Linked DNA regions of Variovorax paradoxus. The protein of the gene in region 2 interacts with the protein of the main gene of each other region in a pairwise test. Links are inferred from orthologs where the notes say so. Each region holds a gene or a part of one and is shown on either strand. Other genes may lie near its edges.

Region 1 (15,648 bases), 2.3 Mb from region 2 along the record:
TCGAAGACCACGCCGGGGCCGTCGGCACTGGTGCCGCTCGCGCCGCTGGGCGCGCGCATCGAACCCACGATCGGCTTCCGCCAGATCGTGGCCGACGCCGAGGCCGAAGCACGCCGGCGCGGCTGGACCACACCGCTCGGCGGCGTGTTCTACAACCAGCGCGGCGGCTTCTACAACGTGTCGTTCTTCGACCACGCCTCGCACGACGACAGCGACGGCATGGGCCTGTCGAACCTCTACCTGGACGGCCGCGACGGCCACATCATCAGCAGCAACCGGCCGTGGCACGGCACCGCCGCCGACGTGTTCGCGCAGCTGCAATTGCCGCTGCACGGCGGGCGCATCCTGGGGCTGCCCGGACGCATCCTGATGTCGCTCATGGGGTTGGCGGTGGCGGGCCTGTCCGTCACGGGCATCGTGATCTGGTGGCGCAAGCGGCGCGCGCGGCTGATGCAGGCGCGGCGCGAGCGCGAGGCGCTACCCGAGGAACTCAGCGTGGTGCGGCAAGGTGCGCTTCGAGCGCATCGATGAACATCTTCGGCACGTCGAAGCCGGTCTGCTCGGTGATCTCCTGAAAGCAGGTCGGGCTCGTCACGTTGATCTCGGTGACCGAGTCGCCGATCACGTCGAGCCCGATCAAGAGCAGCCCGCGCGGCGCGAGCACCCGGCCAATGGCCTCCGCGATTTCGCGGTTGCGCGCCGTGAGCGGCTGCGCCACGCCCTTGCCGCCGGCTGCCAGGTTGCCGCGCACCTCGGTGCCTTGCGGAATGCGCGCCAGCACAAAAGGCGCCGGCTCGCCCGCGATGATCAGGATGCGCTTGTCGCCCTGCACGACCTCGGGCACGAAGCGCTGCACCATGATGGTTTCGGCGCCGTCCTTGTTGAGCGTCTCGACGATGGAGCCCAGGTTCAGCGCGTCCTGCTTCACGCGGAAGATGCCCATGCCGCCCATGCCGTCGAGCGGCTTCAGGATGATGTCGCCATGCTCGGCATGAAAGTCGCGCACGGCCTGCGCGCTGCGCGTGACCAGCGTGGGCGTGACGAACTGCGGAAACTCCATGATCGCGAGCTTCTCGGGATGGTCGCGCAACGCGCTCGGCTTGTTCACCACGCGCGCGCCTTCGCGCTCGGCCTGCTCGAGCAGGTGCGTGGCGTAGATGTACTCGGCGTCGAAGGGCGGGTCCTTGCGCATCAGCACGGCATCGAAGTCCTTCAGCGCCTTGGCCTCGCTGATGTCGACGCGGTACCAGTCCCTTGCGTCTCCGGTGAGCGTGATCTGCTGCACCGTGGCGGTGACCTGCCCGCCCGACTTCCACTGGATGTCCTGCGGCAGGCAGGCGGCGATGCGATAGCCGCGGCGCTGGGCCTCGCGCATCATCGAGAAGGTGGTGTCCTTGTAGATCTTGAAATGGTCGAGCGGATCGGCGACGAAGAGGATGTTTTTCATCAGGGAGTCTTTCCGGCGCCGGGTGTGGCCGCCATGTTGCTGCTGTCTGGCGCGATGTTGCCGGAAGCGGCGATGTCCTTGCCGGCGGAGGCCTTTGCCTTCGTGCGCCCGGCCTGCTGCACCGCCAATGCCAGCGCACCGGCCACCACGCCCCAGAAGGCCGAGCCGATGCCAAGGATGGCCACGCCCGAGAGCGTGACCAGGAAGGTGATGATCGCGGCCTCGCGGTGCGGCTCGTCGCGCACCGCGCCAGCCAGCCCGCTGCCGATGGTGCCCAGCAGTGCCAGGCCGGCAATGGCGGCGACCAGTTCTTTCGGAAAGGCCGTGAGCAGCCCGGTGACCGCCGCGCCGAAGAACGCGATCACCACGTAGATGGCGCCGCAGCTTGCGGCCGCCGTGTAGCGCCGCCCCGGGTCTTCATGCGCCTCGCGGCCCATGCAGATGGCGGCGCTGATGGCGCCCAGGTTCAAGGCAAAGGCGCCGAAGGGCGCCAGCACCAGCGTTGCCAGCCCGGTGATGGTGATGAGCTTGCTGACCGGCAGATCGCCGTAGCCCGCCGCACGTATCGTTGCCACGCCCGGCAGGTTCTGCGAAGCCATGGTGACGATGAAAAGCGGCAGAGCCAGGCTGACGATGGCCTGCCAGCTGAACACCGGCATGGTGAACACCGGCCATGTGAGCGAGAAGTGCACCGTCGACCAGCTCAGCTCGCCGCGCGCGGCCACGAAGGCAATGGCGGCCAGCAGCGTGAGCGGCACCGCATAGCGCGGCAGCAGGCGCTTGGCGACCAGGTAGGTGCCGAGCATCAGCAACACCAGCGGCAGCGCCGTTTTGGCGGCAATGAACGCATCGAGCCCGAAGCGCGCGAGCACACCGGCAAGCAGCGCCGAGGCAATCGCCATCGGAATCTTGTTCATGACCCGTTCGAACCAGCCCGTGGCGCCCGCCAGCACGATCAGCGCGGCGCAGGCGATGAAAGCGCCGACCGCCTCGCCCATGCCGTAGCTGCCCGCCGCGACGGCAAGCACGGCGGCGCCCGGCGTGCTCCAGGCAATCATCACCGGCTTGCGCCACCAGAGCGACAGCACGATGGAAGGCAGGCCCATGCCTATGCCCAGCGCCCACATCCACGAGGCCGCGATCTCGGGCGTGGCACCAAAAGCCTGCGCGGCCTGGAACACGATGGCCACCGAACTCGTGAAGCCCACGAGCACGGCGACGAAGCCCGCGGTAAAGGCGGAAAGGCTCAGATCCTTGAAGAAACGCATCGGCCGATTGTGCCGGGGACGCCGGGCCTCCAGAACAGGCGATTCGGCGCGGGACTTGCTTTGGCATCGTCATGCCATTGCCATGCACCGCATGGCCTCATGCCGGAGAAACCATGGACCCACTTGCTTCGCCCGATGCGCCCGCACCCCCGGGCCCTGCCACGCCCGCCGAGGTCGTCGACGAATTCCTTCGCCTCGTGATGATTCCCGACCCGCAATCGGCCTCGCGCTTTACCGCGCCCGACATCCGCATTCGCTTTACCGGCAATCGCACCATGCACGCGCCCGGAGACACCTCGGCCTTCAACGCGAAGCGCTATGCCTGGGTGAAGAAGAAGATCGAGCGCACCGAAACCGTGGCCGGCGGCACGCCGGAGGAAACGGTGGTCTACAGCCTGGGCACGCTCTACGGTGCCTGGCCGGACGGCATGGCCTTCGAAGGCAACCGCTATGTCGACCGCTACCTGGTGCGCCACGGGCTCATCGTGCAGATGGACGTGTGGAACGACAGCGCCGAATGGCTCCTGGTGCGGGCCGGGCTGGCGGTGCTGTGAGGCCCTGCAGATGACGGCACGCTGGCCAGATGGGCTCCCCACGCACGGCCGCTTCGGCTACAGCCCCATCACGCGGCGGCCCGGCTACGCCTGGCCGAACGGGGCGCGGCTGGCCGTGTACATAGGCTTCAACATCGAGCACTTTGCATTCGGCGACGGGCTGGGTGCCTGCATCGGCCCGGCCTCGCCCGAGCCCGATGTGCTGAACCACGGCTGGCGCGAATACGGCAACCGCGTGGGCGCCTGGCGCTGCCTCGAGTTGTTCGATTCACTGGCACTGCCCACGGGCGCGCTCATCAACACGGCGCTCTACGACCATTGCCCGCAGCTGGTGCAAGCCTGCGTGGCGCGCGGCGACGAACTCATTGGCCACGGCCACAGCAATGCGGAACGCCAGGGCGGCTGGGACGAAGCACACGAACGCGCGCTGCTGGTGCGTTGCCGCGAGCGCATGCTGGGGGAAAGCGGCCAGGCGCCCGCCGGATGGCTGTCACCCTGGATTTCAGAAAGCGCCGTCACGCCCGACCTGCTGGCCGAGACCGGCTATGGCTACACGCTCAACTGGTGCCACGACGACCAGCCGGTGCGCATGCGCACGCGCGGCGGCGGTTCGATCTGGTCGGTGCCGTATCCGCAGGAGCTCAACGACATTCCGATGATCGTGGGCCGCCTGATGGACGCCAAGGACTTCAGCGCGATGATCGTCGACAACTTCGACGAGATGCTCGAGCAGTCGCGCGCGCAACCGCTGGTGATGGGGCTGGCGCTCCACCCTTACATCGTGGGCCAGCCGTATCGGCTGAGGCACCTGCGAACGGCGCTGGCGCACCTGGCGCGTGCGCGCGACCGCGGCGAGATATGGGTCACCACGCCGGGCGCGATTGCGGCGCACATGACGCAGCTCGCGGCGGAGCGGCCGGCGGACTTCGCTTGAGCCCGGCGCCGCGCGCGCGGCCCGTCAGATCTCGATCTTCGAGCCCAGTTCCACCACCGCGTTGTTCGGCAGCCCCAGGAATGCGGCCGCGCCGCTTGCGTTGTGGTGCATCTGCGCGAACAGCTTTTCACGCCACGGCGCCATGCCGCTGCCGAGCGTGGGAATGACGACGTCGCGCGAGAGGAAGTAGCTCGTCGCCATGGGCTCGAGCTGGCAGCCGCGCAAGCGCGCGTGGTCCAGAGCGCGCGGCAGGTCGACGTCGTTCTTGAAGCCGTAGTGCACGATGATCTGCCAGCAATGGTGGCCGAGCGCCTCGATCTCGATGCGCTTGTCCATCGGGATCCAGGGCACCTCGTGGTTGCGCACGGTGACGAACATGTTCTGCTCGTGCAGCACCTTGTTGTGCTTCAGGTTGTGCAGCAGCGCATTGGGCACCACGCCGGGCTCGGCGGTCAGAAACACCGCCGTGCCTTCCACGCGCGCGGGCGGGCTTTCGAACACGGAGTCGAGAAAGGCCTTGAGCTCGATCGCATCGGCGCGCTGCACCTCGCCCATGAGGCGGCGGCCTTCCTTCCAGGTGATCATCAAGGTGAACACGAAGCCGCCGATCACCAGCGGGAACCAGCCGCCTTCGAACAGCTTGAGCAGGTTGGACGCGAAGAACAGGAAGTCGACCACGAAGAAGACCGCCGTGGACGCGATGCACAGCGCCAGCGGCAGCTTCCACGCATAGCGGATCACGAAGAAGGTCAGCACCGTGGTGATGAGCATGTCGGTGGTGACCGCAATGCCGTAGGCGGCGGCCAGGCTGCTCGACGAGCGGAACATGACCACGGCCAGCACGATGGCCACGAACAGGCCCCAGTTGACCAGCGGAATGTAGATCTGCCCGGCCGTGCGCACGCTCGTGTGCTCGATGTTCAGGCGCGGCAGGTAGCCCAGCTGGATGACCTGGCGCGTGACGCTGAAGGCGCCGGTAATGAGCGCCTGCGACGCGATGACGGTGGCCGCCGTGGCCAGCAGCACCAGCGGAATGAGCGCCCATTCAGGCGCCATCATGAAGAACGGGTTCTTCACCGCATCGGGGTTCTCGAGCAGCAATGCGCCCTGCCCGAAGTAGTTGAGCGTGAGCGCCGGCATCACGACCGTGAACCATGCCACGCGGATCGGCCGCTTGCCGAAGTGGCCCAGGTCGGCATAGAGCGCCTCGGCGCCGGTCACGCACAGCACGGTGGCGCCCAGCAGAATGAAGCTGGTGCCGGGGTTGTCCCACATGAACTTCAGCGCGAACCAGGGGTTCAGCGCCTTGAGGATTTCGGGGTGGTGAACGATCTGCGACACGCCGAGCACTGCAATGGCCAGGAACCACGCCAGCGTGATCGGGCCGAAGAACTTGCCGATGCCCGCGGTACCGCGCTTTTGCACCACGAAGAGGCAGAACAGCACCACCAACGTGATCGGCAGCACATAGTGCTTGAAGTGGGGCGACACCACTTCGAGGCCCTCCACCGCGGAAAGCACCGAAATGGCGGGCGTGATGACGCCGTCGCCATAGAAGAGCGAGGTGCCGAAGATGCCCACCAGCAGCAGCACGTTGCGCAGCCTGGGCTTGTCGGCCACCGCGCGCGAGGCCAGCGCCAGCATGGCAACCAGGCCGCCCTCGCCTTCGTTGTCGGCCCGCAGCACCAGCACCACGTACTTGATCGACACGATGACGGTGAGCGTCCAGAAGAACATCGACAGGATGCCGTAGACGTTCTCGACAGTGAAAGGCAGGTGGCCGTGGCCGAACACTTCCTTGACTGCATACAGCACGCTGGTGCCGATGTCGCCATAGACGACACCGATGGTGCCGATGATCAAGGCGGCGGCGGAAGAAGATTTGGGAGGTGACACGAAGTCGATGGGAAAAAGAGCGAATTGCAAGCGCGTAACCAGGCGTTACGCGCACCGGACTGCTGCCGCGGTGGAGTTTCCAGCCGCTGCGCGCACCCTCCGCCCTTTTCTTTCCTTTGCTGTGGGGCCGCTATTTTGCCGCCGACCGCACCCGCCGCAACCCGCTCGGCAAAATCATTCGTAGATTTCGGCGTCCGGATCGGTGGCTTCCATCTCGTAGCTGGCCGCCACCATGGCCAGGCGGCCCACCACGCCATACATGTAGAAGCGGTTGGGCGCGCTCGCGCCGGGCTTGGCGCCGGGCTGCGGCAGATGCGCGCTTTCGGAGAAAGCCAGCGGCACGAAGCTCGCGCCCGGCGACTTGAGGTTCTCGTCCGGGGCGCGCTCCGCGTGCACGCGGTAGAAGCCGCCCACTACATAGCGGTCCATCATGTAGACCACCGGTTCGGCCACGCCGTTGTGCACCCGCTCGTTGGTCAGCACGCCTTCCTGGACGATCACTTCGCCGGGGCCGCGCAGTTCCCTGGCCGCGGCGGCCTTGGTGCTTGCTGCGGCGCGGGGCTTTCCGACCAGGCCTTCGACCTCTTTGGCGTCGTGCACCGTGATCACGCCCGGGCCGTCGCTGCCGGTATGGCCCTTGACGATCACGAAGGGCTTCTCGTTGATGCCATATTCCTTGTACTTGCGGCGCACCTTGGTCAGCACCGCGTCCACATGGCTGGTCAGCACGTCGATGCCGCGGCCTTCGGCAAAGTCGACGCCTTCAGTGCGCGCATAGATGGGATTGATGAGCCAGGGGTCGATGCCCAGCAGCTTGCCGAATCGCTTGGAAAGCTCTTCGTAGCTGTGCAGGTGATTGCTCTTGCGCCGCACCGACCAGCCGGCGTGCAGCGGCGGCAGCAGGTACTGCTCGTGCAGGTCTTCCAGGATGCCCGGCGTGCCGGCCGAAAGCTCGTTGTTGAGCAGGATGGTGCAGGGGTCGAAGTTCTTGAGCCCCAGGCGCCGCTTGCTGCGCACCACAGGCTCCAGGCACACGGTTTCGCCGTTGGGCAGTTCGATTTTCTTGGGCGACTTGATTGCCGGATCGATCGACCCCACCCGCACGTTGAGTCCCGCCATGTGGAAGATGCGCACCAGTTGCGCAATGTTGGCGAGATAGAAGGTGTTCTTCGAGTGGTTCTCGGGAATGACGAGCAGGTTGCGCGCCTCCGGACAGATCTTCTCGATGGCGGCCTGCGCGGCCTGCACCGCCAGCGGCAGCATCTCCTTGGTGAGATTGTTCCAGCCGCCCGGGAAAAGATTGGTGTCGACCGGCGCAAGCTTGAAGCCGGCGTTGCGGATGTCGACGGCGCTGTAGAACGGCGGCGTGTGCTCCATCCATTCGAGCCGGAACCAGCGCTCAATGGCGGGCGTCGAGTCGAGTACCCGCTGCTCCAGTTCGTTGATCGGGCCGGTCAGGGCGGTGACGAGATGCGGAACCATGCGGCGGCCTTGTTGGTTTTGTACTTGAAGGTAGAGCGGAATTGTAGGATTTGGGGGTGGCCGCCCCAATGACAAGACTACGTATGGCAGTCTTGGTTCAATCCGCCCGCCTTCGGTGCATCAACTCCGGACTTCGCCCTGCCCAAGCACCACATACTTGAGCGAGGTCAGCCCTTCGATGCCGACCGGCCCGCGCGCATGGAATTTGTCGGTGCTGATGCCGATCTCGGCCCCCAGGCCAAACTCGAAACCGTCTGCGAAGCGTGTGCTCGCATTGACCATGACGCTCGCCGAATCGACCTCGCGCAGAAAACGCTGCGCATGAACGTGGTCGCGCGTGACGATGGCGTCGGTGTGATGGCTCGAGTAGCGGTTGATGTGCGCAATGGCCTCATCGACGCCCTCGACCACCTTGATGCTGATCACCGCGGCAAGGTATTCCTCGGACCAGTCGGACTCGACCGCATCGACGATTTTTCCGCTTGAACCGACGGCATCGTCCGCGCGCAGGATGCGGGCCGCGACCGGGTCGCAGCGCATTTCCACGCCCTTGGCCGCAAAGATGGCCCCAATGCGGGGCAGGAAGTCTTCGGCCACCGCCGCCGACACCAGCAGGCCCTCGGCCGCGTTGCAGGGGCTGTATTTCTGGGTCTTGGCGTTGTCGACGATGCGCAGCGCCATTTCAAACTCTGCCGTGTCGTCCACGTAGACGTGGCAGTTGCCGTCCAGGTGCTTGATGACCGGCACCTTGGCATCGCGGCTGATGCGCTCGATCAGGCCCTTGCCGCCGCGTGGAATGATCACGTCCACGAACTCGGGCATGGCGATGAGCTGGCCCACGGCCTCGCGGTCGGTGGTCTGCACCAATTGCACCGCCTCGACCGGCAGGCCGGCCTCGGCCAGCGCCTCGGACACCAGCAGCGCCAGCGCCTTGTTCGATTCGATGGCCTCCGAGCCGCCACGCAAGATCGCCGCGTTGCCGCTCTTGATGGCCAGGCTCGCGGCTTCGATGGTCACGTTGGGGCGGCTCTCGTAGATCATGCCGAACACGCCAATGGGCACGCGCATCTGGCCCACGCGAATGCCGCTGGGCTGCTGCTTCATGCCGATGATCTCGCCGATCACGTCCGCCATGCCCGCGAGCTGCTCGCAGCCCTGCGCCACGGTCTCGATGACCTTGGGCGTGAGTTTGAGTCGGTCGACCATCGGGGCCGACAGGCCCGCGGCCGTGGCGCGCTCCAGGTCCTTCTGGTTGGCCTCGGAAAGGCCGGGGCCGGCTTCGCGCAGGCGCTTGGCCAGGGCCTTCAATGCTCTGTTTTTGGTAGCTGCATCCGCACGGGCCATGAGGAATGCGGCGGATTTGGCTTGCAGGCCAAGGGCCTGCATGTGCTCGCTGACGTTGAACGCGTTCATGTCGGCATTTTCCTGCATTTGGATCAACCCCGGGCTTTGCATCCCTTGGGTGTTGTCCCATCTCCCTCAGCGAGCGGGAGCTGGGCCGCTGCTGCAGGCGCGGCACAGCATCAGGGCCAGACGCTGCAGCGCCTGCCAGCCGCTGGCGGGCCAATCGGGCTGCTTGAGGCCCTTGCAGATGCCGTCCACCACATGCGCGGCGCGCAGCAGCCGGGCCAGCATGCGGTCGTCGAGCCTTGGCAGCACGCGCTCGAAGGCGCGCTCGCGCGGGCCCCAGATGCGGTTTTCGCGCAGCGCCATGGGCAGCGGCCGGCCCGAGGCCATGGCGTCCTTCACGCGCTTGAGCGCACGGATGTCCTCGGCAATCGTGTAGTGCACCAGCACCTCGGCCTCGCCCTCGGCCTGCAGCCCGTCGAGCATGCGCGCCACGCGCTGCGGATTGCCGGCCAGGACGGCCTCCGACAGCTTGAACACGTCGTAGCGCGCCACGTTGTTGACCGCGGCCTCGACCTGCTCCCAGCTCAGTTCGCCCGCCGGATGCAGCAAGGCGAGCTTCTGGATTTCCTGGTGCGCCGCGAGCAGGTTGCCCTCGACGCGGTCGGCAAAGAACTGCAGCGTGCGCTGGCCTTCGTCGCCCGGCATCACGCGCTGGCCCTGCACGCCCAGGCGCTGTGCGATCCACTGCGGCAGCGCGGCGCGCTCGATGGGATCGACCTGGATGCTCACGCCGTTGTTCTCGAGCGCCGAAAACCAGGCGCCCGTGCGCGTGGCCTTGTCCAGCCGCGGCAGCATCACCAGCGTCAGCGTGCTGTCGTTGCCCTGCGCCGCTTCGGCCAGCTGCTGCAGCGCCGTGCTGCCGTCCTTGCCGGGCTTGCCCGAGGGAATGCGGATCTCGACGATCTGCTTGTCCGCGAAGAGCGAGAGCGAACCGCCCGCCGCAAGCACCGCGCTCCAGTCGAAGTGCGCGCCGGCCACGGTGTACGAGCTGCGCTCGGTGTAGCCCTGCGTGCGCGCCGCAGCGCGAATGGCATCCGCGGCCTCTTGCGCGAGCAACGGCTCGTCGCCGTGGATCGTGTAGAGGGACTTCAGCCCCTTTTGCAGGTGGGGCCCGAGCTGGGCGCTGGCAAGTTGCATCGGATCGCGGCAGGCGCAGGCTTGCGCCTAGAGTTCCTTGACGGCCGCCAAGCGCCGCATCAACTGCTGCGCGATGTCGGCCTGCATGTCGCGGTACAGCAGTTCGGCCTCGCCGTCTTTCGCGAGCGCGTTGGTTTCGTTGAAGCTCAGGTCGCGCGTCTGCGACACCTCGGTCGGCGGCAGCAATGTCTTGCCGCCCGGCGTGCGCAGCGAGAAGCGCACGCGCAGCTGCAGTTGCAGCTCGCGAAGCGCGCCCGCCGAGTTGGTCGATATCACGATGCGGTCGCGGTTCTCGCCAAGAATCTCGAGGATCGCATCGGCGGTCTGCGCCTCGGTAGGCGGCACCAGCGTCACGGTGCCGGCAGCGCGCATTTCGCGGCGCAGCCGGTTGATGAGCTCCGAATTGCCCGACACGGCCAGCGTCTTGAACGCGAACACGGGCGCCTTGCGCAGCTCGAACCCGCAGCCGGCCAGCGCAAGGCTCGCGCCCGCGGCGGACAGGCCCAGTAGAAAGCCGCGGCGCGGCAGCGAGGCAATTCGATTGTTCATGCTTGTGTCGTTACTCAAATGACCACGTTGACCAGGCGGCCGGGCACCACGATGACGCGCTTGGCCGGTGCGCCTTCCGCGAACTTGACGAAGTCGTCGCAGGAAAGCGCGAGCTGCTCGATCTCGGCCTTGGAAGCGCCGGCCGGCACGCGCAGCGCGCCGCGCAGCTTGCCGTTGACCTGGAGCATGAGCTCGAGCTCGTCCTGCTCGAGCGCACTCACGTCCACCACGGGCCAGGGTGCGTCCAGCAGGCCGCCCAGTTCCTTGTCGTAGCCGAGCTGCTGCCAGAGTTGGAAGGCGATGTGCGGCGTGGCGGGATACAGGCAACGCAGCAGGATGCCGAAGCCTTCGCGCAGCGCGGCCGCATCGGCAGGGCTGCCATCGGGCTTGAAGCCTTCGAGCGCGTTGAGCAGCTTCATCGCACCTGACACCACCGTGTTGTATTGCATGCGCTGGTAGTCGTAGTCGACTTGGCGCAGCACCGTGTGCACCTCGCGGCGCAGCGCCTGGGCGTTCTTGCCGAAAGACTGGCCGCCGATGGCTGCCGGTTGCACGTCCGCCTGCGCCACGCCGAAGTTCCACACCCGGCGCAGGAACCGGTAGCTGCCTTCGACGGCCGCGTCGTTCCACTCGAGCGTGGCTTCCGGCGGCGCGGTGAACATGGTGTACAGGCGCGCGGTGTCGGCGCCGTACTTCTCGATCAGGTCCTGCGGGTCGACGCCGTTGCGCTCGCTCTTGCCCATCTTGCCGACACCGCCGTACTCGACCTTGGTGCCGTCGCCGGTGGTGCCGCCGACGATGCGGCCCTGCGCGTCGAGCACGGGCGTCACTTCCAGCGGCGGATGGTAGTTCTTGCCGCCTTTTTCGTCGCGGTGGTAGTAGATGTGGTTCAGCACCATGCCCTGCGTGAGCAGCTTGCTGAAGGGCTCGTCGACCTTCACAAGGCCCAGGTCGCGCATCACCTTGGTCCAGAAGCGCGCATACAGCAGGTGAAGAATCGCGTGCTCGATGCCGCCGATGTACTGGTCCATCGGCATCCAGTAGTCGGCGCCCCCGGCCACCATCGCCTCGTCGTTCTTCGGGTCGCAGTAGCGCATGAAGTACCACGAGCTGTCGACGAAGGTGTCCATCGTGTCGGTCTCGCGCCGCGCGGCCTTGCCGCACACGGGACAGACCACGCCGGCATGAAAGCCTTCGTGCTTGGCCAGCGGGTTGCCCGAGCCGTCGGGCACGCAGTCGGTCGGCAGCACCACGGGCAGGTCCTTCTCGGGGACCGCCACCGCGCCGTGCTCGTCGCAATGGATGATCGGGATCGGCGTGCCCCAGTAGCGCTGGCGGCTCACGCCCCAGTCGCGCAGGCGCCAGGTGGTCTGCATTTCGCCAAGGCCCTTCTGGCCCAGCGCATGCGCCACGGCGGCCACGGCCTCCTTGTGGCTCATCCCGCTGAAGTTGTCGGAGTTGATGGTCACGCCGCGTTGCTTGTCGCCGTACCAGTCCTGCCACTTGTGATAGTCGAAGTGGGGCTCGTCGTCGACCAGCACCACCTGGATGATCTCGATGCCGTACTTGTTGGCAAAGGCGAAGTCGCGCTCGTCGTGCGCGGGCACGCCCATCACGGCGCCGTCGCCGTAGTTGATGAGCACGTAGTTGCCCACCCACACCGGCACCTGTTCGTCGGTGATCGGGTGCGTCACGGTCAGGCCCGTGGGCACCCCCTTCTTCTCCTGGGTGGCGAGCTCGGCCTCGGTAGTGCCGCCGGCCTTGCATTCCTCGATGAAGGCCGCGACCTTGGGGTCGAGCGTGGCGGCGTGCGCAGCCAGTGGATGCTCGGGCGCCACGGCGCAGAAGGTCACGCCCATGATGGTGTCGGCGCGCGTGGTGAACACGTACATGCGGCCGTCCTGGATCAGCTGGCCGCTCGCGTCCTTGATGTCGTGCGTGAAGGCGAAGCGCACGCCCTCGCTCTTGCCGATCCAGTTCTCCTGCATCAGCTTGACGCGCTCGGGCCAGCCCGGCAGCTTGTGCTGGGTGTGCTCGAGCAGTTCTTCGGCGTAGTCGCTGATCTTCAGGTAGTAGCCCGGAATCTCGCGGCGCTCGACCGTGGCGCCGGTGCGCCAGCCCTTGCCGTCGATCACCTGCTCGTTGGCCAGCACGGTCTGGTCGACCGGGTCCCAGTTGACGACCTGGGTCTTGCGGTACGCAATGCCCTTTTCGAGCATCTTCAGGAACAGCCACTGGTTCCACTTGTAGTAGCTCGGGTCGCAGGTGGCGATCTCGCGGCTCCAGTCGATGGCCAGGCCCATGGCCTGGAGCTGGCCGCGCATGTAGTCGATGTTCTCGTACGTCCACTTGGCCGGCGGCACGCCGTTTTTCAGCGCCGCGTTTTCGGCCGGCAGGCCGAAGGCGTCCCAGCCCATGGGCATGAGCACGTTGTAGCCGCTCATGCGCAGATAGCGCGTGAGCATGTCGTTGATGGTGTAGTTGCGCACATGGCCCATGTGCAGCTTGCCGCTGGGGTACGGCAGCATCGAGCAGGCGTAGTACTTTTTGCGGCTCGCGTCCTCTGTGACGCGGTAGGCATCGGCGGCGCTCCATTGCGCCTGGGCAGCGGACTCGACGTCGCTGGGTTTATAGCTGGGGTTCATGACGGTACGGCAGGAGCCCGGCTCGGAGCGGCCGGGGAAGGCGGATTATCGCGCCGACTAGACTCGCTCCCAGTCTTCGCGCACTTCCTGCCACCTGACGCAGATCGGAAAAAGCCATGAAACTGCTTTGGAAACACCTGGCACTGGGGCTTGCGGCCTGCCTTGCCACTGCCACGCCGCTGTGGGCGCAGCCGGCGAGCGACAAGCCGCTGCGCATCGTCGTGCCCTTCGCCCCGGGCGGCGCGCAGGACGTGATTGCCCGCTACCTGGGCGCCAAGCTCACCGAAAAGCTGGGCGGCAGCGTCATCGTCGACAACAAGGCGGGCGCGGGCGGCATCCTGGCGGCCGATGCGGTGGCCAAGGCGACCGACGGCGCCACCGTGCTGCTGGCGACCGGCGGCGCCATCACCATCGCGCCCCACCTGCAGGCCAGGCTGGCCTACGACCCGGTGCACGACCTCGTGCCCGTGGCCCTGGTCGGCGACACGCCCATGACGTTGGCCGTGCGCACCGAAAGCCCCTACAAGACCGTGGCCGACGTGCTGCGCGATGCCAAGGCCAAGCCCGGCCAGGTCACCTACGCATCGACAGGCAACGGCACGGTGTCGCACCTCACGGGCGCCCTGCTCGCGCAGGCGGGCGGCGTGAACCTGCTGCATGTGCCGTACCGCGGCGCGGCGCCGGCGCTCACCGACCTGCTGGGCGGCCAAGTGGCGCTGATCGTGACCAGCGCCGCCTCCATCGAACCGATGGTCGCGACGGGCAAGGCCCGCGTGCTCGGCACCTTCTCGCGCGCGGCGCTGCCCAGCCTCGGCACGCCGCCGACGGTGGCCGAGGCAGCCGGCCTTGCCGGCATGGACGTGCCGGTCTGGGTCGGCGTGATGGCGCCCGCGCGCATGCCCGCGGCCAGCCTCGACAAGCTCTCTGCGGCGCTGGTCGAAGTGTGCAACCTGCCCGAAACGAAACAGCGTTTCGCACAGCTTGGCGCCGTGAACACCTGCGGCGGCGGCGCGGCGCTGGGCAAGGTCATTTCGGAAGACAGCCAGCGCTGGGCGAAGGTGATCAAGCAGGGCGGGATCAAGGTTGACTGAGCCTGCGGTCAAGCTGTACCGCGTCGGAATCGCGGGCGCCGGGGCCATCGCGCTGGCCAGTGCGGCCTGGCTGCGGCAAATGGACCATGGCGTCACGCTATGGTCGCCCGGCGGTCAAGGCGCCGAGGCGTTGCGCATGCAGCCGCTCGAAGCCAGCGGTGTGCTGCCATGCAGCGTCACGGTCGATGTGGCGGACGATGCAGCCCGGCTTTGCCTTGGATCGGACGTGCTGCTGATCGCATTGCCGGTCAACGGCCACAAGCGCGTGATGGATGCGCTGCTGCCCTTCCTGCGCAACGGGCAGACGGTGATCGTCAGCTCGATGGCCTCGCTGTCTTCGCTGTATCTCTACGAAAGCGCCCATCGCGCGGGCCGGCGGATCACGGTCGCAAGCTTCGGCACGACGGTGCTGACCGCACGCCGCGAGTCCGGCACGCAGGTCAAGGTGATGACGCGGCGCAAGGCGGTCGGCGTGTCCGCCCTGCCGGGCGCGAAACTTGAGGAGGCCATCGCGCTTTGCACTGCCCTGTTCGGTAACGGCTTCTTTCCGCAGCAAAACACGCTCGCCAGCGCACTCGCCAACGTCAATCCACAGTCCCACGGCCCGCTGGCCGTCTTCAACTGGAGCCGCATCGAGCGCGCCGAAAACTGGCCGCAGTACCACTGCATGACGCCCGGCGTGGCTCGGGCAATCGAGGCGCTGGACATGGAGCGGCGGGCCGTCGCGCAGGCCTTCGGCATCGAGCTCGGCCCCATCGAGGAACACTTCGCGCGCTCTTTCGGCACGGAATCGGCGCTGCTCGAAGACATTGCGGCCGAACTGCATGCCAAGCGCGGCGGCCCGCCCGGCCCCGTGCGCACCGACACTCGCTTCGTGACCGAAGACATGCCCTACGGCCTGGCCTTTATCGAGGCGCTGGGGCAGATTGCCGGCGTGCCCACGCCCGCAACCCGCACCATCGTCGACGCAGCCTCGCTGGTGAGCGGCACCGACTTCCGGCAACAGAACGACCTGCTGGCGCCGCTCAACCTGCCCGGCGAAACGGTGGCCGGGCTGCTCGCCCGCCTATGAAGTTGCCGTTGCCTCGGGAAAGACCGGCTCGCCCAGGTTGAGCATCAGCCGGTTGGCCCAGGCAAACAGCGCCACCGAGTGGATCAGGTCCAGGATCTCGAGTTCGGTCAGTCCCACCTCTTTCAGCGCCCGCACGTCATCCGCCGACACCTTGTCGGGCTCG
Region 2 (15,360 bases):
GCCACGCCCACATGGCCTGCAAAGGCCATTTCGCAGGCGGTGGCGAACAGGCCGCCGTCGCTGCGGTCGTGCATCGCCAGGATCTTGCCGTCGGCGCGCAGTGCGTTCACGGCATTCACCAGCGCCACGAGCTGGGCCGGATCGTCGAGATCGGGCACCGTGTCGCCGCTCTGGCCGAGCGTTTGCGCCAGGATGCTGCCGGCCATGCGGTGCTTACCCTGGCCCAGGTCGACGAGCACGAGCGTGGTGTCGGCCTCTTGCGCATCGAGCTGCGGCGTGAGCGTGCCGCGCACGTCGGCGAGCGTTGCGAAGGCGGTCACGATCAGGCTCACGGGCGACGTGACCTTCTTGGCTGCGCCGTCGTCTTTCCATTGCGTGCGCATCGACAGCGAATCCTTGCCGACGGGAATGGACACACCCAGCGCCGGGCACAGCTCCAGGCCCACGGCCTTGACCGTTTCGTACAGCGCGGCGTCTTCGCCGGGCTCGCCGCACGCAGCCATCCAGTTGGCCGAGAGCTTGACGCGCGAAAGCTCGATGGGCGCGGCCAGCAGGTTGGTAATGGCTTCTGCCACCGCCATGCGGCCCGAGGCCGGCGCGTCGAGTGCGGCCAGCGGCGTGCGTTCGCCCATGCTCATGGCTTCGCCCGCAAACCCCTTGTAGTCCGCCAGCGTGACGGCGCAATCGGCCACCGGCACCTGCCATGGGCCGACCATCTGGTCGCGGTGGCTCAGGCCGCCCACGGTGCGGTCGCCGATGGTGATCAGGAAGCGCTTGGAGGCAACGGTCGGGTGCGAGAGCACGTCGATGGCCGCCTTCTGCAGGTCGACGCCGGTGAGGTCAAGCGGCTTGAAGCTGCGCGCGACGGTCTTCACGTCGCGATGCATCTTGGGCGGCTTGCCGAGCAGCACGTCCATCGGCATGTCGACGGGCTGCACTGCGGCGCCTTGGTCGGCCACCAGCAGCTGGCGTTCTTCGGTCGCGACGCCCACCACCGAGAACGGGCACCGCTCGCGCTCGCAGAAAGCCTTGAACTGCTCGAGCGATTCCGGCGCGATGGCCAGTACATAACGCTCCTGGCTTTCGTTGCACCAGATTTCCTTGGGCGCCATGCCCGATTCTTCGAGCGGCACCGCGCGCAGGTCGAAGCGCGCGCCGCGGCCAGCGTCGTTGGTCAGCTCAGGAAAGGCGTTGCTCAGGCCGCCCGCGCCCACGTCGTGGATCGCAAGGATCGGGTTGGCTGCGCCCTGCTGCCAGCAATGGTTGATGACCTCTTGCGCACGGCGTTCGATTTCGGGGTTGCCGCGCTGCACCGAGTCGAAGTCGAGCTCGGCGGCGTTGGCGCCGGTGGCCATCGAACTCGCGGCGCTGCCGCCCATGCCGATGCGCATGCCGGGGCCGCCAAGCTGGATGAGCAGCGAACCCGCCGGGAACTGAATCTTCTTGGTTTGCGTTGCGTCGATGCTGCCAAGGCCGCCCGCGATCATGATGGGCTTGTGATAGCCGCGCTGTACCGTGTCGATGTCGCTCGCCACCGTTTGCTCGTATTCGCGAAAGTAGCCCAGCAGGTTGGGCCGGCCGAATTCGTTGTTGAACGCGGCGCCGCCCAGCGGGCCTTCGGTCATGATCTGCAGCGGGCTGGCAATGTGCTCTGGCTTGCCGTAGTGGCCTTCTTCCGGCCAGAGCTTCGATACGGTGAAGCCGGTCAGGCCGGCCTTGGGCTTGGAGCCGCGGCCGGTAGCACCTTCGTCGCGGATTTCGCCGCCAGCACCGGTAGAGGCGCCGGGGAATGGCGAGATGGCGGTCGGATGGTTGTGCGTCTCAACCTTCATCAGCACGTGGCTCAGTGCGCTATCTTTTTGATAGCCCTGCGAACCGGAAGCGGGGATGAAGCGCTCGACGGTCGTGCCCTCCATCACCGAAGCGTTGTCCGCATAGGCAATCACCGTGTGCTGCGGGTTCTGCTTTTCGGTGTGGCGAATCATCGAGAACAGGCTTTGGGGCTGCGCCTTGCCGTCGATGGTGAACTGGGCATTGAAGATCTTGTGGCGGCAGTGCTCGCTGTTGGCCTGCGCGAACATCATCAGCTCGACGTCGCTCGGGTTGCGCCCGAGCCGCGTGAAGGCATCGACCAGGTAGTCGATTTCGTCCTCGGCCAGCGCCAGGCCAAAACCCGTATTGGCCGCCACCAGCGCGGCACGGCCGCCGCCCTGCACGTCGACCAGCGCCATCGGCTGGGCCGGCAGTTCGCTGAACAGGCTTGCGGCCTGCTCGACGGTGGCAAGCACCGACTCGGTCATGCGGTCATGCAGCGGGCCTGCCACGGCGGCGAGCGTGTCGCCTTCCAGCACGGGCGCCTTGCCGATCAGCGGGGCCTTGAGCTTCAGGTGGTACTGGGTGACGCGCTCGACCCGGCGCAGCGCAAGGCCGCAGTTGTGGGCGATGTCGGTGGCCTTGGAGGCCCAGGGCGACACGGTGCCCAGGCGGGGCGTGACGACCACCGACGTGGCGGCCTTGGCCGGTGCCTCGAAGGGCTCGCCGTAAGTCAGCAGCGCGGCAAAGCGGTCGTGCTCGGCATCACTCAGCGCCGCGTCGGTGACCACCAGGTGCACGAAGCGGGCCGAAATGCCCTCGATGCGCGGCTCGATGGCCTGCAGCTTGGGCAGCAGCTGCCGCGCGCGGAAATCGCTGAGTGCGCTGCCGCCCTCGAACATGGTTACGACAGGAAGGGCTTGGGATGCGGGCTGCGTCACGGTCGATGGGGCCTTGGGGCCGCGTTGGGAATCAAAGAATCGAGGCGGAAGACCGCTGACTGGGGTCATCCGCGTTAACCCGGAATTTTAGCTTGCTGAATGGGATAATTCCGGGATGAGCATTACCTACAAAGACGCAGCGGGCATCGCAGCCATGCGCGTCGCCTGCCGCCTGGCCTCCGAGGTGCTGGACTACCTCACGCCGTTCATCAAGCCGGGCATCACCACGAACGAAATCGACCGGCTCGCCGCCGAATACATGGTCAAGCAGGGCACCACCTCGGCCACGGTGGGCTACATGGGCGCCAGCAGCGTGCCCTTTCCGAAGTCTCTCTGCACCTCGGTCAACCACGTGGTTTGCCACGGCATTCCGAATGACAAGCCCTTGAAGAAGGGCGACATCATGAACGTCGACGTCACGGTGGTGAAGGACGGCTGGTTCGGCGACAACAGCCGCATGTACATCATCGGCGACGCTTCCATCGCGGCCAAGCGGCTGTGCAGCATCACCTTCGAAGCCATGTGGCATGGCATTCTGCAGGTGCGCCCGGGCGCCCACCTGGGCGACATCGGCCATGCGATCCAGAAGTTTGCCGAAGGCCACGGTTTTTCCGTCGTGCGCGAGTTCTGCGGCCACGGCGTGGGCCAGCGATTCCACGAAGAACCGCAGGTGCTGCACTACGGCCGCCCCGGCACGCTCGAAGAACTCAAGCCCGGCATGATCTTCACCATCGAACCGATGATCAATGCCGGCAAGCGCGACGTGAAGGAAGACTTCAAGGGCGGCCAATACGACGGCTGGACCATCGTCACGCGCGACCATTCGCTCTCGGCGCAATGGGAGCACACGGTGCTGGTCACCGAAACGGGCTACGAGGTGCTCACGCTGTCCGAAGGCAGCCCGCCCCTGCCCTCCTTCGTCACTTCCACGAAAACGTGAGCCGCGCGAGCGGCGCACGGCCCCGGACAAAGCCGTGATCGAACCAGCCAAGATCGACGTGGCAACGCTGCGCGAAGCCTATCGCGCAAAGAAACTCGCGCTCTTCGAAACCTTGCGTTTCGCGCGCGCACCCACGCGCAGCGTGCATACGGTGCTGAGGCAGCTGTCGGCGCTGGCCGACCAGACCTTGTGCGCGCTTTGGCGCGAGGCCGACTTTGGCGATTCGCTTGCGCTGGCGGCCGTGGGCGGCTTTGGCCGCGGCGAGCTGTTTCCGTATTCCGACGTCGACGTGCTGTTGCTGCTGCCACCCGAAGGCCACGCGAGCGGCATCGATCCGGCGCGCATCGAGGCCTTCATCGGGCATTGCTGGGACGCGGGGCTGGAGATCGGCTCAAGCGTGCGCACGGTCGAGGAATGCCTGGCCGAGGCAGAAAAAGACGTCACCGTGCAGACCTCGCTGCTCGAGGCACGGCTGATCGCGGGCAACAAGAAGCTCTTTGTCGGCTTTCGCCGCCGCTTCACCCGCGCCATCGATCCGCAGGCCTTCTTCGTGGCCAAGTCGCAAGAAATGCGGCACCGCCACCAGAAGTTCGACAACACGCCGTACGCGCTCGAACCCAACTGCAAGGAATCGCCGGGCGGCCTGCGCGATCTGCAAACCATTCTCTGGATGACCAAGGCCGCCGGCTACGGCAGCCGCTGGGACGACCTGGCAAAGAACGGGCTTGCAACGCCGTTCGAGGCGCAGCAGATCAAGCGCAACGAGGCGCTGCTCTCGCTGATTCGCGCGCGGCTGCACGTGATTGCCAACCGCCGCGAAGACCGGCTGGTGTTCGACCTGCAAACCGCCGTGGCCGCGAGCTTTGGCTACGAGAGTGAATCGCAGCGCAAGTCGAGCGAAGCGCTGATGCGGCGCTACTACTGGGCGGCCAAGGCGGTCACTCAGCTCAACCAGATTTTGCTGCTCAACATTTCGGAGCGGCTGCAGCCCAGCGACGAACAGCACACGTCGATCAACGAGCGCTTCTACGAACGCGCCGGCCTGATCGAGATTGCAAGCGAGGACCTGTACGAGCGCGAACCGCGCGCCATTCTCGAGACCTTCCTGCTCTACCAGAAGACCATCGGCGTGAAGGGCCTGTCGGCGCGCACGCTGCGCGCGCTCTACAACGCGCGGCATGTCATGGACAGCAAGTTCCGGAACGACCCGGCCAATCACGAGACGTTCATGCGCATCCTGCTGCAGCCGTACGGCATCACGCATGCGTTCAGGCTGATGAACCAGACCTCGGTGCTGGGGCGCTACCTGCGGGTGTTCCGCAGCATCGTGGGGCAGATGCAGCACGACCTGTTCCACGTGTACACGGTGGACCAGCACATCTTGATGGTGCTGCGCAACGTGCGGCGCTTCTTCATTGCCGAGCACGCGCACGAATACCCGTTCTGCTCGCAGCTTGCGGCCGGCTGGGACAAGCCGTGGATTCTTTACGTGGCCGCGCTGTTCCACGACATTGCCAAGGGCCGCGGCGGCGACCATTCCACGCTCGGCGCGCGCGACGTGCAGCGCTTCTGCAAGCAGCACGGCATTGCGCGCGAAGACGCCAAGCTCATCGAATTCCTGGTGGCCGAACACCTGGTGATGAGCCAGGTCGCGCAAAAGCAGGACCTGAGCGACCCGGAAGTGATCGGCGCCTTTGCCAAGCGCGTGGGCAACGAGCGCTATCTCACAGCCCTTTATCTGCTCACCATTGCCGATATTCGCGGCACGTCGCCGCGCGTGTGGAATGCATGGAAGGGCAAACTGCTCGAAGACCTTTACCGCTACACCCTGCGCGCGCTGGGCGGCCGCATGCCCGACCCGGACGCAGAAGTGGAGTCGCGCAAGCGCGAGGCGCTGGTGCAGCTTGCGTTGCATGCACAGCGCTTCGAAGCGCACAAGGCGCTGTGGGACACGCTCGACGTCGGCTACTTCATGCGCCACGAGGCCAGCGAAATCGCCTGGCATGCCAAGCAGCTTTCGCGCTTCGTGCCGCCGCCCAACGTGCCGGTCGATCCCAAGGCGCCGCCCATCGTGCGCGCGCGCCTTTCGCCAGTGGGCGAAGGGCTGCAGGTGGTGGTGTACACGCCCGACCAGCCTGACCTGTTCGCGCGCATCTGCGGCTATTTCGACCAGTCGTCGTTCAGCATTCTTGACGCGAAAGTACACACCACCAGCAACGGCTACGGCCTCGATACCTTCCAGGTTGTAACTACTTTCCTGCCCGACCATTACCGCGACCTCATCAGCATGGTCGAGCTGGGCCTTGCCCAAACGCTCACCGAGGCCGGTCCCCTGCCCTCGCCCAGCGTGGGCAGGGTGTCGCGCCGGGTGCGCAGCTTCCCCATCAAGCCGCGCATCAGCCTGCTGCCCGACGACAAGGCGCAGCGCTGGCTGCTCAACATCTCTGCCAGCGACCGCGCGGGGCTGCTGTATTCGGTGGCGCGGGTGCTTGCACGGCATCACCTCAATCTGCAACTCGCCAAGGTCACCACGCTCGGCGAGCGCGTGGAAGACACGTTCCTCATCAGCGGCCCCGAGCTGCAGGGACAGAAGACGCAACTGGCCATCGAGACGGAGCTGATGGAGGCCCTGGCCTCCTGAGGCGCTTTCCGCTTGTTTCGTTCGCAGGCGCATCCTGCGGCATGATGTTGCCGACTTGATTCAACTCGAACGGCAACACTCGACATGAGCCAAAAGACCAACCCTCTCGCGGGCCAGCCCGCACCGCTGGACCTGCTCGTCAACATCCCGCGCCTCATCTCGGCCTACTACACGGGCCGGCCCGATCCTTCCGTGCCAGCCCAGCGCGTCGCCTTTGGAACGTCGGGGCACCGCGGCTCTTCCTTCGACGACGCTTTCAACGAGTGGCATGTGCTGGCCATCAGCCAGGCGATTGCCGACTACCGCAAGCAAAAAGGCATCGACGGCCCGCTGTTCCTGGGCATCGACACGCATGCGCTCTCCACGCCCGCATTCAACAGCGCGGTAGAAGTGCTGGCGGCCAACGGCGTGGAGCTGATGCTGTCGAAGGACGACGAATACACGCCGACGCCCGCCGTCTCGCATGCCATCCTCGTCTACAACCGCGGCCGCACGACGGGGCTTGCCGACGGCATCGTGATCACGCCTTCGCACAACCCGCCCGAAAGCGGCGGCTTCAAATACAACCCGCCCAACGGCGGCCCGGCGGGCACCGACATCACCTCAGCCGTCGAGGCCGCGGCCAATGGCTATCTTGCCGCCGGTCTCCAGGGCGTGAAGCGACTGCCGCTTGCACAGGCGCTGCGCGCCTCGACCACGCACCGCCACGACTACCTGAACACCTATGTGGAAGACCTGGCGCAGGTGCTCGACATGGACGCGATTCGCGGCGTGCCGATCGACCTGGGCGTCGATCCGCTGGGCGGCGCCGGCGTGCGCTACTGGCCCGCCATTGCCGCGCGCTACAAGCTTGACCGGCTCAACGTGCTGAGCCAGGAGGTCGATCCGACCTTCCGCTTCATGTCGCTCGACTGGGACGGCCGCATCCGCATGGACCCCTCGTCGCCCGATGCGATGCACCAGCTCATCGGCCTCAAGGACCGCTTCGGCATTGCCTTTGCGTGCGATACCGACCACGACCGGCACGGCGTCGTCACGCGCAGCGCGGGGCTGCTGCCGCCGAACAACTACCTGGCCGTGATGGTCGACTACCTCTTCACGCACCGCCCGCAATGGGCCCCGCATGCAGCCGTTGGCAAGACGGTGGTCAGTAGCCAGATGATCGACCGCGTGGCCGCCAACCTGGGGCGCAAGCTGTACGAGGTGCCGGTGGGCTTCAAGTGGTTCGTCGACGGGCTGGTGGATTCGTCCTTGGGCTTCGGCGGCGAAGAAAGCGCGGGCGCAACCTTCCTGCGGCGCGACGGCTCTGTATGGACCACCGACAAGGACGGGATCGTCCCGGCTCTGCTGTCGGCGGAGATTGCCGCCCGCACGGGGCGCGACCCCGGCGAGCGCTTTGCCGAACTGGCAGAGACGCTGGGCAAGCCCGTGTCCAACCGCGTGGATGCGGCGGCCACTGTCGAGCAGAAGAAGAAGCTTTCGAACCTGTCGCCGCAGCAGGTGCTGTCGACCGAACTCGCGGGCGAAAAAATCCAGAACGTGTTGAGCCATGCGCCCGGCAACGGAGCGGCCATCGGCGGCGTGAAGGTGGTCACGGAAAACGGCTGGTTCGCCGCTCGGCCCTCGGGCACCGAGAACATCTACAAGATCTACGGCGAGAGCTTTCTCGGTGCCGAGCACCTCGGGCGCATCCTCGAGGAAGCGCAGCAGCTGGTGGACAAGGCGCTGTCGGCGGGCTGATGAAACCGGGGCACCGCCGGTTCAGCGCGTGCCCTCTCCCAGCCGCCGCTCCAGCCACACGCTGTAGCGCGAGAGGCCGAAGCACAGCACCCAGTACACCGCCGCAATGAAGAGGTACCCCTCGAGGTAGAACGGCCGCCAGGTCGGATCGCCGCCGAGGGCCAAGCCCAATGCGCCGGTCAGCTCGAACAGCCCCACCACGGTGACCAGAGACGTGTCTTTCAGCGTGCCGACCACGCTGTTGGTCAGCGCGGGCACCACGAGCCGCAGCGCTTGCGGCAGCACGATGTCGCGCTGCACCGGCCAGCGCCCGAAGCCGAGCGCCATCGCGACTTCGGTCTGCCCGCGCGGCACGGCCTGCAGGCCGCCGCGGATGATCTCGGCCAGGTAGGCTGCCACGAAGAGCGTCAGGCCCGCCAGCACGCGCACCAGCACATCGGGCTGCCAGCCCGCGGGCCACAGCAACGGCAGCAGGAAAGAGGCCATGAACAGCACCGAAATGAGCGGCACGCCGCGAACCAGCTCGATGTAGCTCGCGCTCAGGGTGCGAACTACGGGCCAGCCCGAACGGCGGCCCAATGCAAGCAGCAGTGCCAGCGGAAAGGCCAGCGCCAGGCCAACCACCGCAAGGCCGATGGTGAGCGGCAAGCCGCCCCAGCGGCTGGTCGGCACATGGACCAGGCCGGCCACGCCACCGAGCATCAGCAGCACAAAGAGCAGCAGTGCCACGATCCAGAGCGGCACCAGCCACCAGCGCCAGCTGCGCGGCCAGGCGCTGAGCACCGTGACGGCCGACAACACGACCACCGCGATCGCCGGTCGCCATTGCTCTTCATACGGAAATCGGCCGAACAGCATTGGGCGCCACTTTTCAGCCACCACACCCCAGCAAGCGCCGTGCTGCATCGCGCGGCAGGCTTCGGCGTCGGGCCGGAACACTGCATTCAGCACGCCCCATTCGAGAGCATGAAAGCCGCCCCATGCAAGCAGTGCGAGCAGCAGCACCGTGGCCAATGCCCGCAGCGGCGAACCCCAGAGCTCGCTGCGCCACGCGATGGGGCCTTGGGCGGCATTTTTCATTGCCAGCCCCTGAGCGCAACGCGTGCGTTGTAGCGGTTCATGCCGAACGAGATCAGCAGCGACAGCAGAAGGTACACCGCCATGATGATCGCGATGCACTCGAAAGCCCGCCCGTTCGAGCCAATGGTGGTGTTGGCCACCGACACCAGTTCCGGATAGCCCACGGCCACGGCCAGCGACGAGTTCTTGGTGAGGCTGAGCAGTTGGTTGGTGAGCGAAGGCACGATCACGCGCAGCGCCTGCGGCAGGATCACGATGCGCAATTGCTGCCCTGGCGTGAGGCCCAGCGCCTGCCCGGCCAGCACCTGCCCCTGCGATACCGACAGGATGCCGGCGCGCACGATCTCCGCCACGAAAGCCGCCGAGTAAAACGACAGCCCCGCGACGATGGTCACGTACTCCGGGCTCAACGCCGCGCCGCCGCTCACGCCGAAGTCGCCCTTCTCGGGCCATTCGAAGTGCGTCGGCCACCAGCCGCCGTCGCCCGATGCGGGCCAGGGCACGCTCAAGCCGCCGTTGCTGAGCCACACGCCCGGCAGCAAGCGCACGGGCTCGGTCGGGTCCGGCAAAAGGTTGGCCATGGCAAAGGCCAGCATCAGCAGCTGCACCAGCAGGGGCACGTTGCGCAGCACTTCGACATACGCTGTGCAAATGCCGCGCAAGAGCACGTGCGGCGCGAGCCGGCCGATGCCAATCAAGGTGCCGAGCACGATTGCGAAGACGGCCGCGGGCACCGCCGCCCGCACGGTGTTGATCAATCCTGCCAGGAAGGCGCGCCAGAACGGCTGGCTGGCATCGAAGTCGAGCCAGCCTTCGCTGATGGAAAAGCCCGCCGGCTCGGTGAGAAAGTCGAACCCCGACCGGACCCCGCGCGAGCGCAGCACCTCGAGCGCGTGATTCATCACCCAGACGGCGCCGGCCAGCACGGCCAGCACCAGCAGCGCCTGGACGATCCAGGCCAGCCAGGCGCCGCGGCGCGAGGCTTGCCGGCTCATCGAACCGGTGGTGCGTAGATCAGGCCGCCCTTGCTCCAGAGGTTGTTCGATCCGCGCGGCAGCTTGAGCACCGATTTAGGCCCGACGTTGCGCTCGAACATTTCACCGTAGTTACCCACGGCCTTGATGGCGCGGAACGACCAGTCCTTGTCGAGGCCCAGCAGCTTGCCCAGGTCTTCGCCGGTGCCGACCAGGCGCTGCTGCGCCGGGTCTTTGCTGTTGGCCTTGAGATCGTCTGCATTGGCCTGCGTAACGCCGAACTCCTCTGCCTCGATGAGCGCATTGGGCACCCACTTGGCAATGGCAAACCATTCGTCGTCGCCGCGCCGCACCAGCGGCGCGAGCGGTTCCTTGGAGATGAGTTCGGGCAGGATGACGTAGTCGTCGGGGTTGGGCGCCTCCTTGTTGCGCAGGCCCGCGAGCGCCGAAGCGTCGGTGGTGAAAGCCTGGCAGCGGCCCGAGAAGAATGCCTTGAACGAAGCCTCAAAGCTTTCGAACACCACCGTCTTGACCGGAATGTTCTGGGCGCGGAAGTAGTCGGACACGTTCTTCTCGTTGGTGGTGCCCGACTGCGTGCAGATGGTCGCGTTCTTGAGCTGTTTGGCGCTGGTCAGCTTGAGTTTCTTCGGCACCAGGAAGCCCTGGCCGTCGTAGTAGGTGATGGTGGTGAAGTTGAAGCCCAGCGAAGCATCGCGCGTCAGCGTCCACGTGGTGTTGCGCGCAAGAATGTCGATTTCACCGGCCTGCAGGGCCGAAAAGCGCTGCTGCGAATTGAGCGGCACGAAGTCGACCTTCTTGGCGTCGCCCAGCACGGCGGCGGCAATGGCGCGGCAGGTATCGACGTCCAGGCCCGACCAGTTGCCCTGCGTGTCGGGCGCGGAAAAGCCGGCCACGCCGTTGGTCACGCCGCATTTCACGGTGCCGCGCTGCTTGACCGCATCAAGCGTTTTGCCGGCGAAGGCCGGCGCCGCGGCAGCAAAAGCAAAAGCGGATGCGGCAACGGCCAGCACGGGACGGAATCGACTCTTCATTGGTGTGTTCTCCTCAACAACAAGCAAAAGGCAGTGTACGGGGCCGCGCACCACTCTGCCAAAGAACGGACGGTTGAATGCATATGCCGCATCGCGCGCCGGTCCGGGCTTTTCGTGCCCGCGGCACATTCACTAACATATGGCCCTTTAATCACTTTCACCAGGAATCTGCTCATGACCAAATCCGATGACACCGGCAAGCTCGTTCTGCGCGTCGCACTCGGCATCCTTATCCTGCTGCACGGCATTGCGAAAGTCGGCAAGGGAGTCGACGGCATCGGCGGCATGCTGGCCTCGCACGGGTTGCCGGCGGCCATGGCGTACCTGGTCTACGTCGGTGAGATTCTTGCGCCCGTGCTGCTGATCGTTGGGCTTTTCACCCGCCCGGCAGCGCTGATCGTTGCAATCAACATGGTGGTGGCGATCTGGCTGGTGCACCAGAAGGACCTGGGCGCCCTCAATGGCCAAGGCGGCTGGGCGCTCGAACTGCAGGGCATGTTCCTGTTCTCGGCAATCGCGGTTGCGCTTTTCGGCGGTGGCCGGTTCGGCCTGGGCGGCAGGTACAACTGAACGCATGCGGCCGGTGACGAACCGGCCGCTTTTTTTCAGTCGTCGTCGTTCGCGTCGAGCCCAGGAAACAAGACGTCGGTGTAGCCGAAACGCGAAAAGTCGCGCACCCGCATCGGATAGAGCTTGCCAAGCAGGTGATCGACCTCATGCTGCACCACGCGCGCATGAAAACCGCTCACGGTCCGGTCGATCGGATCGCCATATGGATCGAAGCCGGTATAGCGGATGCTCGAAAAGCGCGGCACCACGCCGCGAAGGCCCGGCACCGAAAGGCACCCTTCCCAGCCCTCTTCTTCCTCGTCGCCGATCGGCGTGATGACGGGATTCAGCAGCACCGTGCGGGGCACCGGCGGCGCATCGGGGTAGCGCGGATTGACGACGTCGGTGCCGAAAATGACGAGCTGCTGATCAACGCCGATCTGCGGTGCGGCCAACCCGGCCCCGTTGACCGCAATCATGGTCTCGAACATATCGCGCACCAGCAGGTGCAGCTCGTCGGTGTCGAAAGCGGCCACCGGCTGCGCAACGCGCAGCAGCCGGGGGTCGCCCATTTTCAGGATTTCGCGAATGGCCATGGCGGATTATCGCGACAGCGCACTGTGCGGTTGGTTACCCGCCCCCCGCTCTGATCAGGGAGGCGTTTGAGTCTTGGAGTCGGGCGACGTGTACAGCCGTTGACGGGCGTTTGGCGGTGGCGAGCGGTACTGCGGCAATGGCGACACGCCGGTATTCCCCGTCGGCGGCACGATGGCACCACCACCCGGCGGCCGTCCGCCGCCGCTCCAGCCCGGGCGTCCCCCCGGGTATCCTGGCCGCACAGCTGGATAACCTGGCCGTCCGTAGTACGGACGATTGCCGTAATAGGGCCGCCCGCCGTAGTAAGGCCGGCGGCCTTCATAGTAGGCGCCGCCCTCGATGTAGACAGGCGCCGGCTGAACGACTACCGGATTGTCGTAATACGGCTGCGAATAGCCCCCGTCGTAGTAAGGATCGCCGGGCACCGCAACGCAGCCGCCGAGCAGCGCGATGCCACCGATGGCGACGCAGGTACCGAGAACACGAATTTTCTGCATAAGGGACTCCTTGTCAGCCTTTTGTCTTCAACGCCAGCTTGTAGACCCTGTTGACTGCGCTGGTGTGAAGTCACGTAACCAGCCGTAAGGACACCGAGCCTCTATCCCTTCAGCCTGGCACGCCGCTGGCGAGTATCTCCAGCATACCCGCCTCGTCGATCACGTTCACGCCGAGCTCGCGGGCCTTGTCCAGCTTGCTGCCGGCCTCCTCGCCCGCAACCAGGTAGTTGGTCTTCTTGCTGACGGAACCAGCCACCTTGGCGCCGGCTGCTTCCAGTTTGTCCTTTGCTTCGTCCCTGCTGAGCGTAGGAAGGGTGCCGGTGATGACGAAGGTCAGTCCCGCCAGCGGTTTGGGCGCGCGGGCGGCGGGTTCGCCTTCTTCCCATGTCAGGCCGCAGGCGCGCAGTTGCTCGACCACTTCGCGGTTATGCGGTTGGTCGAAGAAGGTGCGCAGGCTTTGCGCCACCACCGGGCCCACGTCGTTGACCTCTAGCAACTGTTCTTCGGTCGCGTCCATGATCGCGTCGAGCTTGCCGAAATGCTTGGCCAGGTCCTTCGCGGTGCTTTCGCCCACATGCCGGATCCCCAGCCCGAACAGGAAGCGCGGCAGCGTGGTCTTCTTCGATGCTTCGAGCGCGTCGACAAGGTTCTTGGCCGACTTCTCCGCCATGCGGTCCAGGCCCGCCAAGGTGGTGAAGCCAAGCCTGTATAGATCGGGCAAGGTGCGGATCAGGTTGGCGTCGACCAATTGCTCGACCAGCTTGTCGCCGAGCCCGTCGATGTCAACCGCGCGCCGAGCCGCAAAGTGCAGGATGGCTTCCTTGCGCTGGGCGCCGCAGAACAGGCCGCCCGTGCAGCGGTAATCGACCTCGCCCTCTTCGCGCAGCGCTTCCGACCCGCACACCGGGCACTGCCGCGGCATGGTGAACAGCGGGCCGCGCTCGCCCTCGGGCTTGGCCAGGCTCTCGGGGACCACGCCGACCACTTCGGGGATCACGTCGCCCGCGCGTCGCACGATGACCTGGTCGCCCACGCGCACGTCCTTGCGGCGTGCCTCGTCCTCGTTGTGCAGCGTGGCGTTGGTCACGGTCACACCGCCGACGAACACGGGTGCGAGCTTGGCCACCGGCGTGAGCTTGCCGGTGCGGCCCACCTGCACCTCGATGCCGAGCACCTCGGTGAGTTGTTCCTGCGCCGGGTATTTATGCGCCACGGCCCAGCGCGGCTCGCGCGAAACGAAGCCGAGCTGCCGCTGCAGCTCCAGGCTGTCGACCTTGTAGACCACGCCGTCGATGTCGTAGGGCAAGGCATCGCGCTGGCGGCCGATGTTCTCGTGGAACGCGATCAATTCGATCGCGCCCCTCGCGCGCGCCGTCTGCTTGGCCACCGGGAAACCCCATGCGTCGAACTGCTGCAGCCAGTCGAACTGCGTCGGAAAATCCGGACCACCCTCGTTGGCCGGCGTGACCTCGCCGAGGCCGTAGGCAAAAAAGCTCAACGGGCGCGCTGCGGCAATGGCCGGATCGAGCTGGCGCACCGCACCGGCCGCCGCGTTGCGCGGATTGACGAACACCTTCTCGTTCTTTTGACCGGCCGCGATCTTCTCGCGCTGGCGTTCGTTGAGCGCGTCGAAGTCGGCGCGCTTCATGTAAACCTCGCCGCGCACCTCGACCACGGGCGGCGCCTTGCCGTTGAGCCGCAGCGGAATATCGCGCACCGTGCGGATGTTCTGCGTGACGTCTTCGCCCACCTCGCCGTCTCCGCGCGTTGCGGCCTGCACCAGCACGCCGTTCTCGTAGCGCAGGTTCATGGCGAGGCCGTCGAATTTGAGCTCGCAGACGTATTCGACCTGAGGCCCGTCTTCAGCCAGTCCCAGTTCCTTGCGCACCCGCGCATCGAAAGCGCTGGCGCCGCCGGGCGAGATGTCGGTCTCGGTGCGAATCGACAGCATCGGCACCTTGTGGCGCACCTTCACGAAGCCTTCGAGCACCTTGCCGCCGACACGCTGCGTGGGTGAATCGGGCGTCCGCAGGTCGGGAAATTCGGCTTCGATGGCTTGCAGCCGCTGGAACAGCTTGTCGTACTCGGCGTCAGGCAGTTCGGGCGCGTCGAGCACGTAGTAAAGGTGGGCGTGCTTGTGGAGCTGTTCGCTCAGTGCGGCGGCTTCGCGTGCCGCTTCGTCGCGCGTTGTCATGGGTGTCTCCCGAAGAAATCGGATCAGCTGAAGAGGCGTCGCGCCAAAGGCGAACCGGCGGCGAGGTCGCGCGACTCGAGCGTGTCGTAGAGCTGCTCGAGGTCGGCGCCGATCACGTCCATGGTTTCCTCGCGCAGCAACTGCCCGTCGCTGTCGGTCACTACGCCGTCCATTTCGCGCGCCAGTGTGGCGGCGGCTTCGCGCATGCGGCGGAATGGCTGCTCGGCGCGGTCGACCTGCGGAACGTCCAGGCTCAGGCTCAGTTCGCGAATGGCCGACTGCGCTGGATCGTCGGCCAGCGCGGCCTGGGTGTCGAACGACAGCCCGAGAATCGGCGGCAGCC

What was found.
Region 1: the proteins of ligA (region 2) and leuS interact in binary tests that used the Escherichia coli proteins (3 or more experiments, as listed by UniProt). The link is inferred for Variovorax paradoxus from one-to-one orthologs.

What each region holds. Positions count from the first base shown.
Region 1 is NZ_CP046622.1:495,913-511,560, reverse strand. Bases 10,492-13,664 are described here. They hold leuS (leucine--tRNA ligase), read right to left. Parts: upstream 13,323-13,664; coding sequence 10,692-13,322; downstream 10,492-10,691. Other genes in these bases: GOQ09_RS02325 (Bug family tripartite tricarboxylate transporter substrate binding protein), read left to right, coding at 13,439-13,664; lptE (LPS assembly lipoprotein LptE), read right to left, coding at 10,492-10,677. In the rest of the region: GOQ09_RS02380 (PepSY-associated TM helix domain-containing protein), read left to right, coding at 1-531; gshB (glutathione synthase), read right to left, coding at 491-1,447; GOQ09_RS02370 (benzoate/H(+) symporter BenE family transporter), read right to left, coding at 1,447-2,715; GOQ09_RS02365 (nuclear transport factor 2 family protein), read left to right, coding at 2,829-3,269; GOQ09_RS02360 (polysaccharide deacetylase family protein), read left to right, coding at 3,280-4,203; GOQ09_RS02355 (potassium transporter Kup), read right to left, coding at 4,228-6,099; gshA (glutamate--cysteine ligase), read right to left, coding at 6,274-7,581; GOQ09_RS02345 (glutamate-5-semialdehyde dehydrogenase), read right to left, coding at 7,702-8,994; holA (DNA polymerase III subunit delta), read right to left, coding at 9,061-10,128; more of lptE, read right to left, coding at 10,156-10,491; more of GOQ09_RS02325, read left to right, coding at 13,665-14,413; GOQ09_RS02320 (NAD/NADP octopine/nopaline dehydrogenase family protein), read left to right, coding at 14,406-15,485; GOQ09_RS02315 (peroxidase-related enzyme), read right to left, coding at 15,480-15,648.
Region 2 is NZ_CP046622.1:2,787,389-2,802,748, reverse strand. The notes cover bases 12,476-15,360. They hold ligA (NAD-dependent DNA ligase LigA), read right to left. Parts: upstream 15,018-15,360; coding sequence 12,933-15,017; downstream 12,476-12,932. Other genes in these bases: GOQ09_RS12910 (cell division protein ZipA C-terminal FtsZ-binding domain-containing protein), read right to left, coding at 15,041-15,360; GOQ09_RS12920 (hypothetical protein), read right to left, coding at 12,476-12,823. Outside these bases: purL (phosphoribosylformylglycinamidine synthase), read right to left, coding at 1-2,714; map (type I methionyl aminopeptidase), read left to right, coding at 2,869-3,693; GOQ09_RS12955 ([protein-PII] uridylyltransferase), read left to right, coding at 3,728-6,334; pgm (phosphoglucomutase (alpha-D-glucose-1,6-bisphosphate-dependent)), read left to right, coding at 6,419-8,074; GOQ09_RS12945 (amino acid ABC transporter permease), read right to left, coding at 8,096-9,154; GOQ09_RS12940 (amino acid ABC transporter permease), read right to left, coding at 9,151-10,149; GOQ09_RS12935 (amino acid ABC transporter substrate-binding protein), read right to left, coding at 10,146-11,180; GOQ09_RS12930 (DoxX family protein), read left to right, coding at 11,355-11,750; def (peptide deformylase), read right to left, coding at 11,786-12,325; more of GOQ09_RS12920, read right to left, coding at 12,380-12,475. UniProt on the Escherichia coli protein: DNA ligase that catalyzes the formation of phosphodiester linkages between 5'-phosphoryl and 3'-hydroxyl groups in double-stranded DNA using NAD as a coenzyme and as the energy source for the reaction.